One region of the Rhodoplanes sp. SY1 genome, then DNA from elsewhere that is predicted to be linked to it. Evidence: predicted binding sites of a transcription regulator. Region 1 holds the regulator's gene; the other holds the start of a gene.
What was found. The regulator LexA, encoded in region 1, represses DNA repair genes until DNA is damaged. The targets are predictions, from matches to a motif close to TGTTCNNNNTGTGTTCNG.
Positions count from the first base shown of each region.

Region 1 (7,479 bases):
GGGCGCCAGCGACGGGTCGCGGTCGCGCCAGGTGCCGTCGTAGAGGCGGGTACGGCCCTCGGCCCGCGCTTTTTCCCGCATGGCGTCGAGCTCGGCCTGGGAGGCGTAGCAGCGGTAGGCGCCGCCGGACGCGAGCAGGCTCTCGACGACCTCTCGATGCCGTGCCGCGCGGGAAAACTGGTAGACGGTGTCGCCGTCCCAATCGAGGCCGATCCAGTTCAAGCCGTCCAGGATGGCGTCGATCGCCGCTTGCGTGGAGCGCTCGCGGTCGGTGTCCTCGATGCGCAGCAGCATCTTGCCGCCGCGGGCGCGGGCATAGAGCCAGTTGAACAGCGCCGTGCGCGCCCCGCCGATATGGAGGAAGCCGGTCGGGGAGGGGGCAAATCGCGTGACGACGGTATCTTGCGTCACGGTGTCTTGCGTCGAGGTGTCTTGCACGGCGGTCTCGGACACGAGGCTCTCGGGAGGCTGTCGGCCGCGCGCGGCCGGAAAAACGGGCGCGCCCCTTTAGCACAGAAGTGCGGGCGCGCAATCGACGCTTCGGGCGAGGGGCGGGCGAGGGGCGGGCAAGGACCGGCGAACCTCGGCGGCCGCCGGCGCCGCGGCGGGCGATCGCCCTTGGCGCCCCTGCCCGAATTTGGCACAAGACCCGGATGTGTGCCGCTGCGCGCGACTCGTGCGGCGGCACGGGACCACGGGACACCGACGTCCACAGGACAGCGACAATGACGGCAGTCGAACCGGTCGCCGCCGAAGCCGGCCGCGACTTCATCCGCGACATCATCCAGGCCGATCTCGAATCCGGCCGCCGGAGCGAGGTCGTCACCCGCTTCCCGCCGGAGCCGAACGGCTATCTGCATATCGGCCACGCCAAGTCGATCTGCCTCAATTTCGGTGTCGCGGCCGAGTTCGGCGGCCGCTGCCACCTGCGCTTCGACGACACCAACCCGGTGAAGGAGGAGCAGGAGTACATCGACTCGATCGAGCGCGATGTGCGCTGGCTCGGCTTCGACTGGGGCGAGCACCTCTACTACGCCTCGGACTATTTCGAGCAGCTCTACGGCTGGGCCGAGCACCTGATCCAGGCCGGCAAGGCCTATGTCGACGACCAGACCCAGGAGGAGATCCGCGTTACCCGCGGCACCCTCACCGAGCCCGGCACCGACAGCCCGTATCGCGATCGCAGCGTCGCCGAGAGCCTCGACCTGTTCCGCCGCATGCGGGCCGGCGAGTTCCCGAACGGCGCCCGCGTGCTGCGGGCCAAGATCGACATGGCGTCCGGCAACATCAACCTGCGCGACCCGGTGCTCTACCGGATCCTCCACGCCCATCATCCGCGCACCGGCAACGCCTGGTGCATCTATCCGAGCTACGACTTCGCGCACGGCCAGTCGGACGCGATCGAGCACATCACGCACTCGATCTGCACGCTGGAGTTCGAGGACCATCGGCCGCTGTACGACTGGTTCATCGAGAACCTGCCGGTGCCGTCGAAGCCGCGGCAGTACGAGTTCGCGCGGCTCAACATCACCTATCTGGTGCTGTCGAAGCGCGTGCTGACCACGCTGGTGCGCGAGAAGTACGTCACCGGCTGGACCGACCCGCGCATGCCGACGATCTCGGGCCTGCGCCGGCGCGGCGTGCCGGCCGAGGCGCTGCGCGACTTCGCCAAGCGCATCGGCGTCGCCAAGGCCAACAGCGTCGTCGACATGCAGATGCTCGATTTCTCCATTCGCGAGGTCTTGAACCGCACGGCCGAGCGCCGCATGGCGGTGCTCAAGCCGCTCAAGGTGGTGATCGAGAACTATCCGGAAGGGCAGAGCGAGACGCTGGAGGCCGTCAATCATCCCGACGACCCGAGCAAGGGGACGCGAAAGCTCACCTTCTCGCGCGAGATCTATGTCGAGCGCGAGGACTTTCAGGAAAGCCCGGTGAAGGGCTTCTTCCGCCTCTCGCCGGGCCGCGAGGTGCGGCTGCGCTGGGCCTATTTCATCACCTGCAAGGAGGTGGTGAAGGACGCCTCGGGCGAGGTGGTCGAGCTGCGCTGCACCTACGATCCGACGACCAAGGGCGGCAACGCGCCGGACGGCCGCAAGGTGAAGGCGACGATCCACTGGGTTTCGGCCATCGACTCGATCCCGGCCGAGGTGCGCGTCTACAACAACCTGTTCAAGAACCCGGCGCCGACGCCGGCGACCTTCGCCGAGGACCTCAACCCGCAGTCGCTCGAGGTCCTGACCGGCGCCCGGCTGGAGCCGTCGCTCGCCGACGTCCCGGTCGCGCAGGCGGTGCAGTTCGAGCGCCAGGGCTATTTCTGCCCGGACGAGGACTCGCGCCCCGGCGCGCTCGTCTTCAACCGCACCATCGGCCTGCGCGACACCTGGGCCAAGGTGCAGAGCGGCGGGTGAGGGGGACTTCAACCCTCTCGCTTTGACTCCTCTGCATTGCGCCGTCGGAGGTCTCGTGTCCCGGGCGCGGCGCAACGCGCCGCGAACCGGGACCCAGGGGCCACGGACGAGGGCTCGCCGTGCCGGTCGGCGTTCTGCGTCGTGCGGCCCGTCGTGCCGCCCTGGGCCCCGGCTCTGCGGCGCATCAGGCCTGCGGCCTGCCGCGCCTTGTCCGGGGCACGAAGCTATCCGTTCCCGCAGGAGAACGGTGACGGACTATCTGTTTTCGTTGTGTTCATCCTGAGTTTCCCGAAAAACTAGAATACGCTGCGGGCTCCAGCCAACCGCGGAGTGCCGCATGGCGGAGCCGGGCAGGGCGCCCGATTGGGCGCGCGAACGGGCGCGCGGGCGCGTCGGCGTCCTTCCGGTCGGCCCGCGGCCGCAGCCGGGGGCCGGGGCGGCGGGCGGCCGCGCCCTCCCCATGCCGCTGCCGGTGCGGCTGGGCGATCTCGCTCATGCGGCGGGCCGACGAATCGCCGGGTGGGCGGCCGTCGAGGTCGAGCCCGGGCGGCTGTTCCCGTGGCTGGCGATCGGCGTTGCCGCCGGCATCGTCCTCTATTTCGCCGCCGAGACCGAGCCGGCCTCGTGGGCGGCCGCGACGGCGCTCGCCGCCGCGCTCGGGCTCGTCGTCGCGACCCGCCGGCGCGCCGCCGTGTTCGCGGCCATCGGGATCGCTGCGGTCGCGACCGGCTTCCTCGCTGCGACCGTGCGGGGCCGCGTCGTCGACGCGCCGGTGCTGCGCCAGCCCGCTTTTGGGGCGAAGCTCACCGGCTTCGTGGAGAAGCGGGAGGAGCGTGAGAGGAGCGACCGCATCGTGCTGCGGGTCGGCTCGTTCGAGATGCCGCGCGGCGGACCGGTCGCCGCGGACGCGCGGCCGCAGCGCGTGCGGGTGTCGGTGCGCAAGGGCACGGCGCCGCCGGTCGGCGCCCATGTGGCGCTGACGGCGCGGCTGTCGCCCCCGCTCGCGCCCCTGCGGCCCGGCGGCTACGATTTTTCCCGCGATCTCTGGTTCCACGGCATCGGCGCGTCCGGCTTCGCGCTCGGTGCCGTGCGGCCGACGCCGGCCCCGGGCCCGCCGGACCTCGGCCTGCGAGCGGCCGCCGCGATCGATGATTTGCGCGAAAGCATCGACGCGCGAATCCGCGCGGCGCTGCCGGGCGACGCCGGCGCCATCGCCTCGGCCCTGATCACCGGCAAGCGCGACGCCATCTCGGCCTCGGTCAACGACGCCATGTACGTGTCGAGCCTCGCCCATGTGCTGTCGATCTCGGGCTATCACATGGCCGTGGTCGCCGGCCTCGTCTTCGTGGTGCTGCGGGCCGGGCTCGCGCTGGTGCCGCGGCTCGCCCTGACGCGGCCGATCAAGAAATGGGCGGCCGGCGCCGCGCTCGTCGCGGCGGCCTTCTACCTGATCCTGTCGGGCGCCGAGGTCGCGACCCAGCGCGCCTTCGTGATGACGGCGATCGTGCTGTTCGGTGTGATGCTCGACCGCCGCGCCGTCACGCTGCGCACCCTCGCCGTCGCGGCCCTCGCCGTGATGCTGCTCACCCCCGAGGCGGTCGTGCATCCGAGCTTCCAGATGAGCTTTGCCGCGACGCTGGCGCTCGTCGCCGTCTACGAGAAGGGGCTGCCGTGGCTCGCCGCGGCGCCGCGAAGCCGGCTCGCCGCGCGGCTGGCGCTGTGGGGCGCCCGCGAGGTGGTCGCCTTGCTCGTCGCCTCCCTGGTCGCCGGGCTCGCGACCACGATCTTCGCGGCCTATCACTTCCACCGCGTCGCGCCCTACGGCGTGCTCGCCAATCTCGGCGCCATGCCGGTGGTCTCCGGCTTCGTGATGCCGGTCGGGATCGTCGCGCTCGTCGCCATGCCGTTCGGCTTCGACGGTCCGCTGTGGCGCCTGATGGGCGCCGGCATCGACTGGATGACGGTCGTGGCCCAGTGGGTCGCGGCGCTGCCGGGCGCGGTCGGCCGCGTGCCGGCCTTCGGGGCCGACGCGCTCCTCGTCGCGACCGCCGGCCTCGTCGTCGTGGCGCTGCTGCGCACGCCACTGCGGTGGACGGGCGCAGTCCTGCTCGGCGTCGCCATGCTGCTCGCCGGTGCTTCGGAAAAGCCCGACGTGCTGATCGCGCCGAGCGGCGAGGCGGTGGCGGTGCGCGGCGCCGACGGCCGACTTACGGTGCTGCGCATCGGCAGCCTGAACTTCGCGGCGCGCGACTGGCTCTCCGGCGACGCCGACGCGCGCCCGCCCGATGGACCCGACGTCGCGGCGGGCTTCGCCTGCGATCCGTCCGGCTGCGTCGCCCGCCTGTCCGATGGCGCGGCCGTCGCGGTGGCCCGCACGGCCGAGAGCTTCGCCGACGACTGCGCCCGCGCGGCCCTGATCGTCGCGCTGCGCGATCCGCCGGAGGGCTGTCGGGCGACCGTGATCGACCGCGCCATGCTGAAGGACACGGGCGCGCTGGCGCTGCGGCGGACCGGGGATGGCTTCGCGGTCACCCGCGCCCGCGCGCCGGGCTACGACCGTCCGTGGTCGCCGACGCCGACCGCCGCGGCTCGGCCCGCTGTTCCTTCTGCCGGCGGCACGGCCGCAGGCGCGTCCCGCTCGGCTCCTCCGCCCGATGCCACCCCGGCGATCGAGGACATCGAGCCGGACTGAGCGTTGCTCCGCCGCTCAGTACCGCCGCATCAGGCCGACCAGCTTGCCCTGGATGCGCACCCGGTTGGGGGGGAGGATGCGCACCTCGTAGGAGGCGTTGGCGGGCTCCAGCGCGATCGAGGCGCCGCGGCGGCGGAAGCGCTTGAGCGTCGCCTCCTCCTCGTCGACCAGGGCGACGACGATGTCGCCCGTGTCGGCGTTCTCGGAGCGGCGGATCAGCGCGATGTCGCCGTCGAGGATGCCGGCGTCGATCATCGAGTCGCCGCGCACCTCGAGGGCAAAATGGTCGCCGGCGCTCAGAAGCTCGGGCGGGACGTTGATGATCGAGCTCTTGGTCTGGATCGCCTCGATCGGGGTGCCGGCGGCGATCCGGCCCATCACCGGCACGGCGACGGGGCGCGCCGTGTCCTCGTCCTGCGGCTGCGGGGCGGGCGGCCGGACCCGGCCGAGATTGCCCTCGATGACGCTCGGCGTGAAGCCGCGGGCGCGCCCGCCCGCCATGACGCCGTGGCCGACCGACTCGGGCAGCTTGATCACCTCGATGGCACGCGCCCGGTTGGGCAGGCGGCGGATGAAGCCGCGCTCCTCCAGCGCCGTGATCAGGCGGTGGATGCCGGACTTGGAGCGCAGGTCGAGCGCGTCCTTCATCTCGTCGAAGGAGGGCGGCACGCCGCTTTCCTTCAGGCGTTCGTGGATGAACCGCAACAGCTCGAACTGCTTCCGCGTCAACATGCGTCGTCCCCCGGGGCTTGCTCGGGCAGTGCATCGCAGCCGCCTAAACAAATCATGAACATACCCTATATGTTCGGCATGTGTTCTGCAACCTTTTAATGGTGGCCGGGGGAATCGACGGGTCGCGGCGAATGTTGGTTAGCCCTAAGGAGCGGTTCGCGCGAGCAAAACCGGCGCGGGCCGCTCCCGCCGCCGCGCCGCACGGACGCGCAGCGCGGCCCGGCCGCTCAGGCCGGCAGCCGAATCACGCGGCACGGTCCGCCGGCCGCGACGGCCGGCGCGTGCGGCGGCCGCATCAAGAGGCCGTCGGCGAGGCCGAGCGGGGCGAGCAGCGAGGAGTCCTGATCCGTCACCGGCGTCGCGACGAGTCGCCCCTCGGCATCGCTCGACAGCGTCGCGCGCAAGAAATCGGCGCGCTCGTCGTTGGCTTTCAGGTCGGCGCCGGCGATCGCCGGCTCGTCTGCGATCGTGAGATCGGCGCGGCCCTGCAGGCGGCGCAGCAGCGGCACCAGGAACAGCACCGCGGTGACGAAGGACGACACCGGATTGCCGGGCAGGCCGAGCACGTGGATGTCGCCGAGGCGGCCGCTCATCAGCGGCCGGCCGGGCCGCATGGCGATCTTCCAGAACGCGAGCTGCATCCCCTCGGCCGCCAGCGCCTTCTGCACCAGATCGTAGTCGCCGACCGAGGCGCCGCCGGTGGTCACCAGCACGTCGACGCCTTCTTGGCGGGCGCGCCGGATCGCCGCGACGGTGTCGTCCAGCCGGTCCGGCGCGATGCCGAGATCGATCGTGGCGGCGCCCTCGTGGCGGGCCAGCGCCGCGATGGCGAAGCCGTTCGAATACACGATCTGGCCCGGGGCGGGCGAAGTGCCGGGCGGCACCAGCTCGTCGCCGGTGGCGAGCAGGCCGACGCGCGGCCGGCGATGCACCGGCACGGCCGCGTGGTTCATGGCGGCGGCGAGTGCGAGGTCGCGCATCGAGAGGCGGCGGCCGGCGCGCAGCAGCACGGTGCCGGTCGAAAAGTCGCGGCCGCGGTTGCGGACGTGACGGCCCAAGAATCCGGCGGCGGCCGAGACGGTCACGGTGTCGCCGTCGCGGGTGGCGTTCTCCTGGACCACCACGGTATCGGCGCCCGCCGGCATCACGCCGCCGGTGAAGATGCGGGCCGCTTCGCCTTGGCCGACCGCACCGTCGAACGGCCGCCCGGCCGGCACCTCGCCGATCACCCGCAGCCGGGCGCCGGGCGCCGTCACGTCGGCGAACCGCACCGCGTAGCCGTCCATGGCGGAGACGTCGTCGGGCGGCTGGGTGCGCAGCGCCGTGAGATCCGCGGCGAGCACGCGGCCGTGCGCGTCGCCGACCGGCACGCTCTCGGCCGGCAGCGGCACGGCGCGCTCCAGCACCCGCGCGAGGGCCTCGGTGACCGACAGGGGAGCGGCCATCAGGCGTCTCCGCCGCCGCCGGCGGCCTGGCCGGTGCCGGGCTGGTCGGCGCGGTAGTGGCCGGACTTGCCGCCCTGCTTCTCGAGGAGGCGCACGCCCTCGATGCGCATGCCGCGCTCCACCGCCTTGACCATGTCGTAGATGGTCAGGCACGCGACCGACACGGCGGTCAGCGCCTCCATCTCGACGCCGGTCTGGCCAC
Region 1 covers NZ_JBEOMB010000025.1:24,989-32,467, reverse strand. The annotation lists gene gltX (glutamate--tRNA ligase) at 1-411, opposite strand, end outside; gene ABTU92_RS08380 (glutamine--tRNA ligase/YqeY domain fusion protein) at 726-2,408, shown strand; gene ABTU92_RS08375 (ComEC/Rec2 family competence protein) at 2,746-5,100, shown strand; gene lexA (transcriptional repressor LexA) at 5,116-5,832, opposite strand; gene glp (gephyrin-like molybdotransferase Glp) at 6,060-7,277, opposite strand; gene moaC (cyclic pyranopterin monophosphate synthase MoaC) at 7,277-7,479, opposite strand, start outside.

Region 2 (7,479 bases), on a different contig from region 1:
CGACGAGCTTGTCGCGCGGCAGGTCGACGTCGACGTTCTTGAGGTTGTGCTCGCGGGCGCCGCGGATGGAGATCACCCGCCCGTCGGGGCGGCGCGGCTTGTCGAACAGATCGGCCATCGGTCACCGGGTTCGGTCAGTGTCGGGCGGTACGGAACCCGGCCCACGGGGGTGGAGACGTTCACGCGAGGATCTGCACGCTGCGACGTGCAGGATATGGTGCGCGAAGCCCGGGTCGGAAGGCCGGCCGTCGCGCCGCGCACCAGAACTTAATGAGAACGGAGCGGTTTCGCCAGCACCCCGGCGGTTGTCAACAGCGATCGCATTCGACGGCGATACGATCGCGCCGCCGGCGCGGTCCAGCGGTGGTTCATTGGGGCGGGCCCCCCGAAACAGCCCCCCGAAACAGCAGAAGCCCCGAACCGAGGTTCGGGGCTCCCACTGGGACCGGAGCAGCCGTCAGAGCGCGGCGATCAGTAGCGCGCGCCGCCGAAGCGGTAGTTCAGGCCGACCTTGGCGGTGTGGATGCCGGGCAGGTCGTGGCTGAAGCAGAACGGGTTCGCCGTCGGCCCGACGGCCGTGCCGCAGCTGGTTTCGGTCTCGTCGAGGCCGATAAACATGTACTCGGCCTTGATGCTCCAGTTCATGTCGAACGCATACTCGAGGCCGCCGCCGACCGTCCAGGTTGCCTTGGTGGAACTGCCACCGGCATTGACTGTCCACGGGCTGCAAGTCCCGGTCGTGCATCCGTCAACCACCGACCACTCGGTATCCACAAAGGCCACGCCGCCCTTGACATAGATGAGCGCGCGATCAAACGCGTAGCCGAGCCGGCCAGTGATCATGCCGTACCAGTCACCGATCTTGCTGCTCGCAACGGTGTCCAAGCCAAGGCCAGCGGCGTTCCGCGCAACGGGATCGATAGCGGACCCCGAGATGCTCATGTAGCCAATCTCGCCTTCGAGGCCGAGCACCCACGGCGAACCGACCGGCTGCCAGTTACAGCCCACCGTGCCGCCACCGATGAAGCTCGAATCGTGCTTGTACGACCAGCCATGATCGTAAAAGTTATTGTAGGCCGAATTGGCGAAGCCGTTCGCGACGCCCGACACACCGTAGTCGTAAGCGGCAGCGTCGTTTCCAGCCCACGCGCCGCCGACGTAGCCGCCGATGTAGCAGCCAGTCCACGAGAACACCGGAGCGATGACCGGAGGAGCTTTCACGGGCATCCGAAGGTCGGCGGCGCTCGCAGTCCCGGCGATCGCGATCAGAGCGACCGTACCCAGCAGAAGCTTCTTCATGGAGAACCCCCCTCTCATTGAAGCGATGCCGTACCGTATCGCGATTCAGGTTGTGGATGGTGACATTTACGCCACAACCTCGAGTGCATCGATTGTTGACCGTGCACTCATACGGCTAGCCCGCCGGGTCGCACTGAAAGAACAAGAATCTCATCGGGACAAGACTTTGGGGATCGGCGATACCGATTGGACTAGGCGCGGCGACCGAGCCCGACCGGGCGTCGATCGTTCCGCAGGCGCCAGGCGCCACCGAAATGTTCGCGGCCTGCCGCGGCTGCGACACCACCATCCGGGACCGGTCTCGCGAAAAGGCCCCGGGCGTGCCCGGGGCCTTGGTTCCGTCGTGGCGGTTCGGTGTCGCGGAGCGGGGCGTGGCGACCCTTCGGGATCGGGACGTTCGGTGTCGCGAAGCTCCGCGGCGCCGCCGGTCAGTAGCGCGCGACCAGCGGGGCGCCGCCGCCGAAGCGGTAGTTGAGGCCGACCTTGGCGGTGTGGATGCCGCCGATGTCGTTGCTGAAGCAGGTGGTCGTCGGCACGACGACCCCGCCTCCGCACAGCGTCTGGGTCTCGTCGAGGCCGATATACATGTACTCGGCCTTGATGCTCCAGTTCATGTCGAAGGCCCACTCGATGCCGCCGCCGACCGTCCAAGTCGCGATGGTGTCCGAGACGGCGCCGGCGAAAGCCGCGGCCGGCCCGCCCGGAACGGTAGCCGGGAAGGTGGCGCCGATCGCGGTCTCGACGTCGACGAACGCGACGCCGCCCTTCACGTAGATCATCGCCCGGTCCCACGAATAGCCGAGCCGGCCCGTGACCATCGAGTACCAGTCGCCGACCTTGGTCGACGACACGATCGAACCGAGGGCCGGAGGGATCGTCGGGTCGAAAGCGGAGCTTTCGAGGCTGATGTATCCGACTTCGCCCTCCAGGCCGAGCACGAAAGGCGAGCCCGCGGGCTGCCAGTTGCAGCCCAGCGTGCCGCCACCGATGAAACTCGAGTCGCTGCTGTAGCCGTAGGCGCGCGTCGGGAACCCAACGACCGTGCTGTAGGTGGTGTTGACGTTGTCGTCGGCGCTCCACGCGCCGCCGGCGAAGCCGCCGATGTAGCAGCCGGTCCACGAGAACACCGGAGCGACGACCGGCGGTGCTTTGACCGGCATCCGGGCCGGCAGGTCGGCGGCTTGTGCCATGGCGCCCGTCGCCAGGATCGCCGCCGTCGCGAGAAGGAGCTTCTTCATGATGACCCCCCGTTGGTTGGTATCGATGAAGAAAGCTTAGGACGAATACGCATCCCGAGGGTGACATAAAGGCAACAAGACATTCCGTTACTTAAAAGAAAAAGCCGTCGAATACCACCGCGAGACAATCGCCTTTGTTCGTTGGCCGACATTTAGGTTATTAATTACCTCGATAACAGTTTCGACGTCTCCGTGTTCGAACACGTGGGCCGGCGAGTCGCGTGGCCGCAGCGGACGAAGCAGGACGTGACCCGCCGATGATCTGGACAGCCGTTTCGGGTGCCCAGGACGGCGAGGAGGGATCTTCATCGACCGGCAGGGAACGCGTGACTCGGCAGGGGTGATGCGTGGACCGGCTCCGGCGACCCGCGATCCGCTCCGGTCGGCGGGCCCGTGCGGCGGCCGTCCCGAACAGCAAAAAGCCCCGGGTTTCCCCGGGGCTTCCGCTCGACAGAATGTCGAAAGGCTCAGTACTTCGCGACGACCGGAGCGCCGAAGCCGCCGAAGCGGTAGTTCAGGCCGACCTTGGCGGTGTGGATGCCGCCGACGTCCTGCGAGAAGCAGCCGCGAGCAAGCGTCGACACGCATCCCGTGTGGGTCTCGTCGAGGCCGATATACATGTACTCGGCCTTGATGCTCCAGTTCATGTCGAAGGCCCACTCAAGGCCGCCGCCGACCGTCCAGGTAGCCACGGTATCGCTGAGCGAGATCGAGCCCGTCGGGATCGTGTAGGTGCTCTCGACGTCGACGAAGGCCACGCCGCCCTTCACGTAGAGCAGGGCGCGATCCCACGAGTAGCCGAGACGGCCGGTGATCATGCCGTACCAGTCGCCGGCCTTGCTCGAGGCATAGTAGCCGGCTCCCGCGATAGGATCGTAGGCCGAGCCTTCGAGGCTCAGATAGCCGACTTCGCCCTCGAGGCCGAGCACGAACGGCGAGCCGACCGGCTGCCAGTTGCAGCCCAGCGTGCCGCCGCCGATGAAGCTCGAGTCGACATTGTAGGCGTAGCCCGGAAACGACGTCGCGACGCCCGAGGTGTAGGGATACGCGGTCGCGTCATCGGCCGACCACGCGCCACCGACGTAGCCGCCGATGTAGCAGCCGGTCCACGAGAACACCGGAGCGATGACCGGCGGCGCCTTCACCGGCATGCGCGCCGGCAGGTCCGCGGCCGAAGCAGCGCCGGCAAAGCCGAACGCAACAACAGTAGCGAGCAGGATCTTCTTCATAAACGGCCCCTCCTTCCGAGAAGAAACACCGAAGTCCCGAGGCGGAAACTAGGAGGAATCGCCAGGGCCGTGGTGACAATTATGCCACAGCGTCGGGGAACGTGGAGTTGTGGCAGCTTTGTGGCATTCCTATTCGGGTTAAGCCATGCCACGATCCGGCTCGGCGTCGCCCCGATCCAGGGTGCATGAACGTCCTGAAATGCCGCATGAAGTCACCTCCGTGTGGGTTCGTTTCGAGGCAGCCGCGCGGCGCCTGGCTGCGTGTTCGGCTCCCGGTTCGGCCACCGTGTTCACGCTCCCGTGATCGTTCACGCTCCCGTGATCGGATGCCGCGTTGCGGTGCTGCAAGGGTGCCCCGGCTTGCCTCAGCAACAGCGTGGCGCTAAAAGAACATACGAGGAACATCGACGTGTGGACAAGCCGCGTCGCCGGCTTGTTGCGGTGTCGATAAAGGGTAGGGTGTGGCGCGCTCCGCGACGCGCCCGGCCCGTCTGTGGCCGGCGGCGTCCCATATGGTTCCAAGGCGAAGCGTCGTAAGGAGTGGAGAGGCGCATGGCGGGTTCGGTCAACAAAGTCATTCTCATCGGCAATCTCGGGGCCGACCCGGAGATTCGCCGCACCCAGGACGGACGCCCGATCGCCAACCTGCGCATCGCGACGTCGGAGACCTGGCGCGACAAGGCGTCCGGCGAACGGCGCGAGAAGACCGAGTGGCATCGCGTGGTCATCTTCAACGAGGGGCTCTGCCGGGTGGCCGAGCAGTACTTGAAGAAGGGCGCGAAGGTTTACATCGAAGGCGCTCTCCAGACGCGGAAATGGCAGGATCAGTCCGGCCAGGACCGGTACTCGACCGAGGTCGTTCTGCAGGGCTTCAACTCGGTGCTGACGATGCTCGACGGCCGTGGCGAGGGCGGCGGCGGTGGCGGCGGCTACGAGCAGGGCGGCGACGACTTCGGCGCCAGCGGTCCCGCGCCGAGCCGCGAGCGCCGGCCGGCGCCGGCCGCCTCGTCGCGCCGCGACGATCTCGACGACGACATCCCGTTCTGAGACGAGTCGGACCCGAGGCGGCGCGGCATGCGCCCCGCCTGGTCGGTCCGAACAGACGATGCTCTCCGGACGGACTGCGGTGAGCTGAGCCGATGACACCGGAGGACGCCGGTGCCGGCCTCCGGTGCGGCACCGCGCGCGCCACCATCGCAGGGTGGTGTCGGAACTGACGGATGCATCCTGGATTGGCCCCGGACAGAGGGGGCGCGACCCCGCGCCTTCGTCCAGACGAGGCCGACCCGATGCGAAAACTGCTGCTTCTCACCACCGTGCTGGCGCTCTCCGGCACGCCGTCCATCGCCCAGCAGCTCGGCAACCCCGCCGGCCCGGGGCCCGTGCCGCCCACCACCGGCAACCAGCCGGCGCCGCCCGCCGGAACCCTGGGGCAGGGCCAGACCGCCCAACCGGGCCACCAGCAGGGTGGCATGCCGCACGCCGGGCAAACGACCGGCCAGGCTCAGACGACGGGCCAGAGCCAGACGACCGGCGCCGCGCCGGCCGGCACGGCCGGCGTGTCGACCGCCGATTTTGTCCGCCGGGCGGCGCTCGGCGACATGTTCGAGATCCAGTCGAGCCAGCTCGCCCGCGAGAAGGCGGACCGCGAAGGGCGCGCTTTCTCCAACACGATGATCCAGGCCCACACCAAGACCTCGAACGAGCTGAAGAGCCTCGTCCAGAGCGGCAAGGTGCAGGCGGAGGTGCCGACCGGGCTCGATCAGGCGCACACCCAGAAGCTCGAGCAGCTGCGCGGGCTCTCCGGCGACGCGTTCGAGAAGGCCTACCAGCAGATGCAGGTGCAGGCCCATCAGGACGCCGTGGCGCTGTTCACCTCCTATGCGCAGAGCGGCGACAATGCCGAGCTGAAGCAGTGGGCCGAGAAGACGCTGCCGGAGCTGAAGCAGCATCTCGGCATGGCCGAGAAGCTCGACTGATCGCGCTCCCGCCCGGCTGCTCGCCCCGCGATGACGGGGCGAAACGCCGCGGCCAAAAATCCGGCCGCCGCGTCGTCGCGGCGGGAACCGGGAGGTACAAACGCCACTTCCTCCGGCAGCGAGGGATCGCGGCGGGCCGCGACGGCGGGCAGCGACTCCCGAATTCATCGGAGGGACCACATGACCGATCTTTCTCAGGCCCGGCCGCGGCCGACGCGCGACTACAACATCTACGTGCTGTTCGTCGCCGGGCTCGCATTCGTGCTGTTTGCGCTGTGGAGCCGTGGTCCGGGCGTGGGCGACATGCCCACCGCGGCGTCGGTCGGGGCGGTGCTCGGCACCGCGTCCCAGCGGGCCGAGGCGTCGTCCGGCGCCGCGACAGCTCCGATCCCGACCGCCGAGTTCGTCCAGAAGGCCGCGATCGGCAACCTGTTCGAGATCGAGACGAGCCGGATCGCCCGCGCCAAGACCAATCCGGGCGAGCTCGACTTCGCCGACCAGATGATCCTCGCCCACCTCAAGACCGCGGACGAACTGCGCGGCCTGCGGGAGAGCGCCAAGATCGATGCGACTCTGCCGACCGACCTCGATGCCGCCCACCGGGCCAAGGTCGATCAGCTCCGTGCCCTGGACGGCGCGGCGTTCCGGGACGCCTATATCAAGATGCAGCGTGATGCTCACCGCGACGCCGTGGCGCTGTTCCAGGCCTATGCTCGGAGCGGCGACAATCCCGAGCTGAAGCAGTGGGCCGACACCACGCTGCCCGCGCTCAAGCATCACCTCGACATGGCGCAGGCGTTGAACTGACGGTCTCGTGTCTCGGCCGGCCCGGTGCAGTCGCCGGGTCGGCGGCTCCCGGCGTGGCCCGAAACGTGCTCTCCTGATTTGGGCGTGACGCTTCCGAGTCTCCGTGCGCAGTCGCCGGCGGGGCGTCAAGACCGCGCCCGAGGAGCCCGGAATGCCGAGACTCGCGACCGCCCTCCTGCAGGGCCTGAAGGACCACGGTGCCCGCGAGCTGTTCGGCATCCCGGGCGATTTCGTCCTGCCGTTCTTCAAGATCGTCGAGGAGACGGCGATCCTGCCGTGCTTCACGTTGAGCCACGAGCCGGCCGTCGGCTTCGCGGCGGACGCGGCGGCGCGCTACCGGTCCGGTATCGGGGTCGCGGTGGTCACCTACGGGGCGGGGGCGTTCAACGTCGTCAACGCGGTCGCCGGCGCCTATGCGGAGCGCTCGCCCGTCGTCGTCGTCGCGGGCGCACCGGGGGCGCGCGAGCGGGCGAGCGGCCTGTTGCTGCATCACCAGGCGCGCAGTGTCGACACCCAATTCGCGGTGTTCCGCGAGATCACCTGCGACCAGGCCGTGCTCGACGATCCGGCGACCGCGCCGCACGAGATCGCCCGGGTGCTGCGGAGCGCCCGCGAGCGCTCGCTGCCCGTCTATATCGAGCTGCCGCGCGACATGGTCGACGTGGAGGTCGCGCCCGTGCCGGTGCTGCCGCCGCGCCCCGCGGAGGCCGACGCGCTCGCCGAATGCGCGGCCGAGATCGTCGCGCTGCTCGGCCGTGCGGCGTCGCCCGTGATCGTCGTCGACGTCGAGGTCCGCCGCTACGGCATCGAGGCCGCCGTGGCGACACTGGCGCGCCGGCTCGGCATCCCGGTGGTGACGACCTTCATGGGACGGGGCCTGCTGCAGCAGGCGCCCGACGTGCTGCGCGGGACGTATCTGGGCAGTGC
Region 2 covers NZ_JBEOMB010000082.1:84,087-91,565, forward strand. The annotation lists gene uvrA (excinuclease ABC subunit UvrA) at 1-118, opposite strand, end outside; gene ABTU92_RS20400 (outer membrane protein) at 472-1,299, opposite strand; gene ABTU92_RS20405 (outer membrane protein) at 1,728-2,537, opposite strand; gene ABTU92_RS20410 (outer membrane protein) at 3,005-3,766, opposite strand; gene ABTU92_RS20415 (single-stranded DNA-binding protein) at 4,319-4,813, shown strand; gene ABTU92_RS20420 (DUF4142 domain-containing protein) at 5,056-5,745, shown strand; gene ABTU92_RS20425 (DUF4142 domain-containing protein) at 5,926-6,552, shown strand; gene ipdC (indolepyruvate/phenylpyruvate decarboxylase) at 6,704-7,479, shown strand, end outside.
Region 2: the regulator LexA is predicted to act here: its motif matches at 4,153-4,170, upstream of ABTU92_RS20415 (single-stranded DNA-binding protein).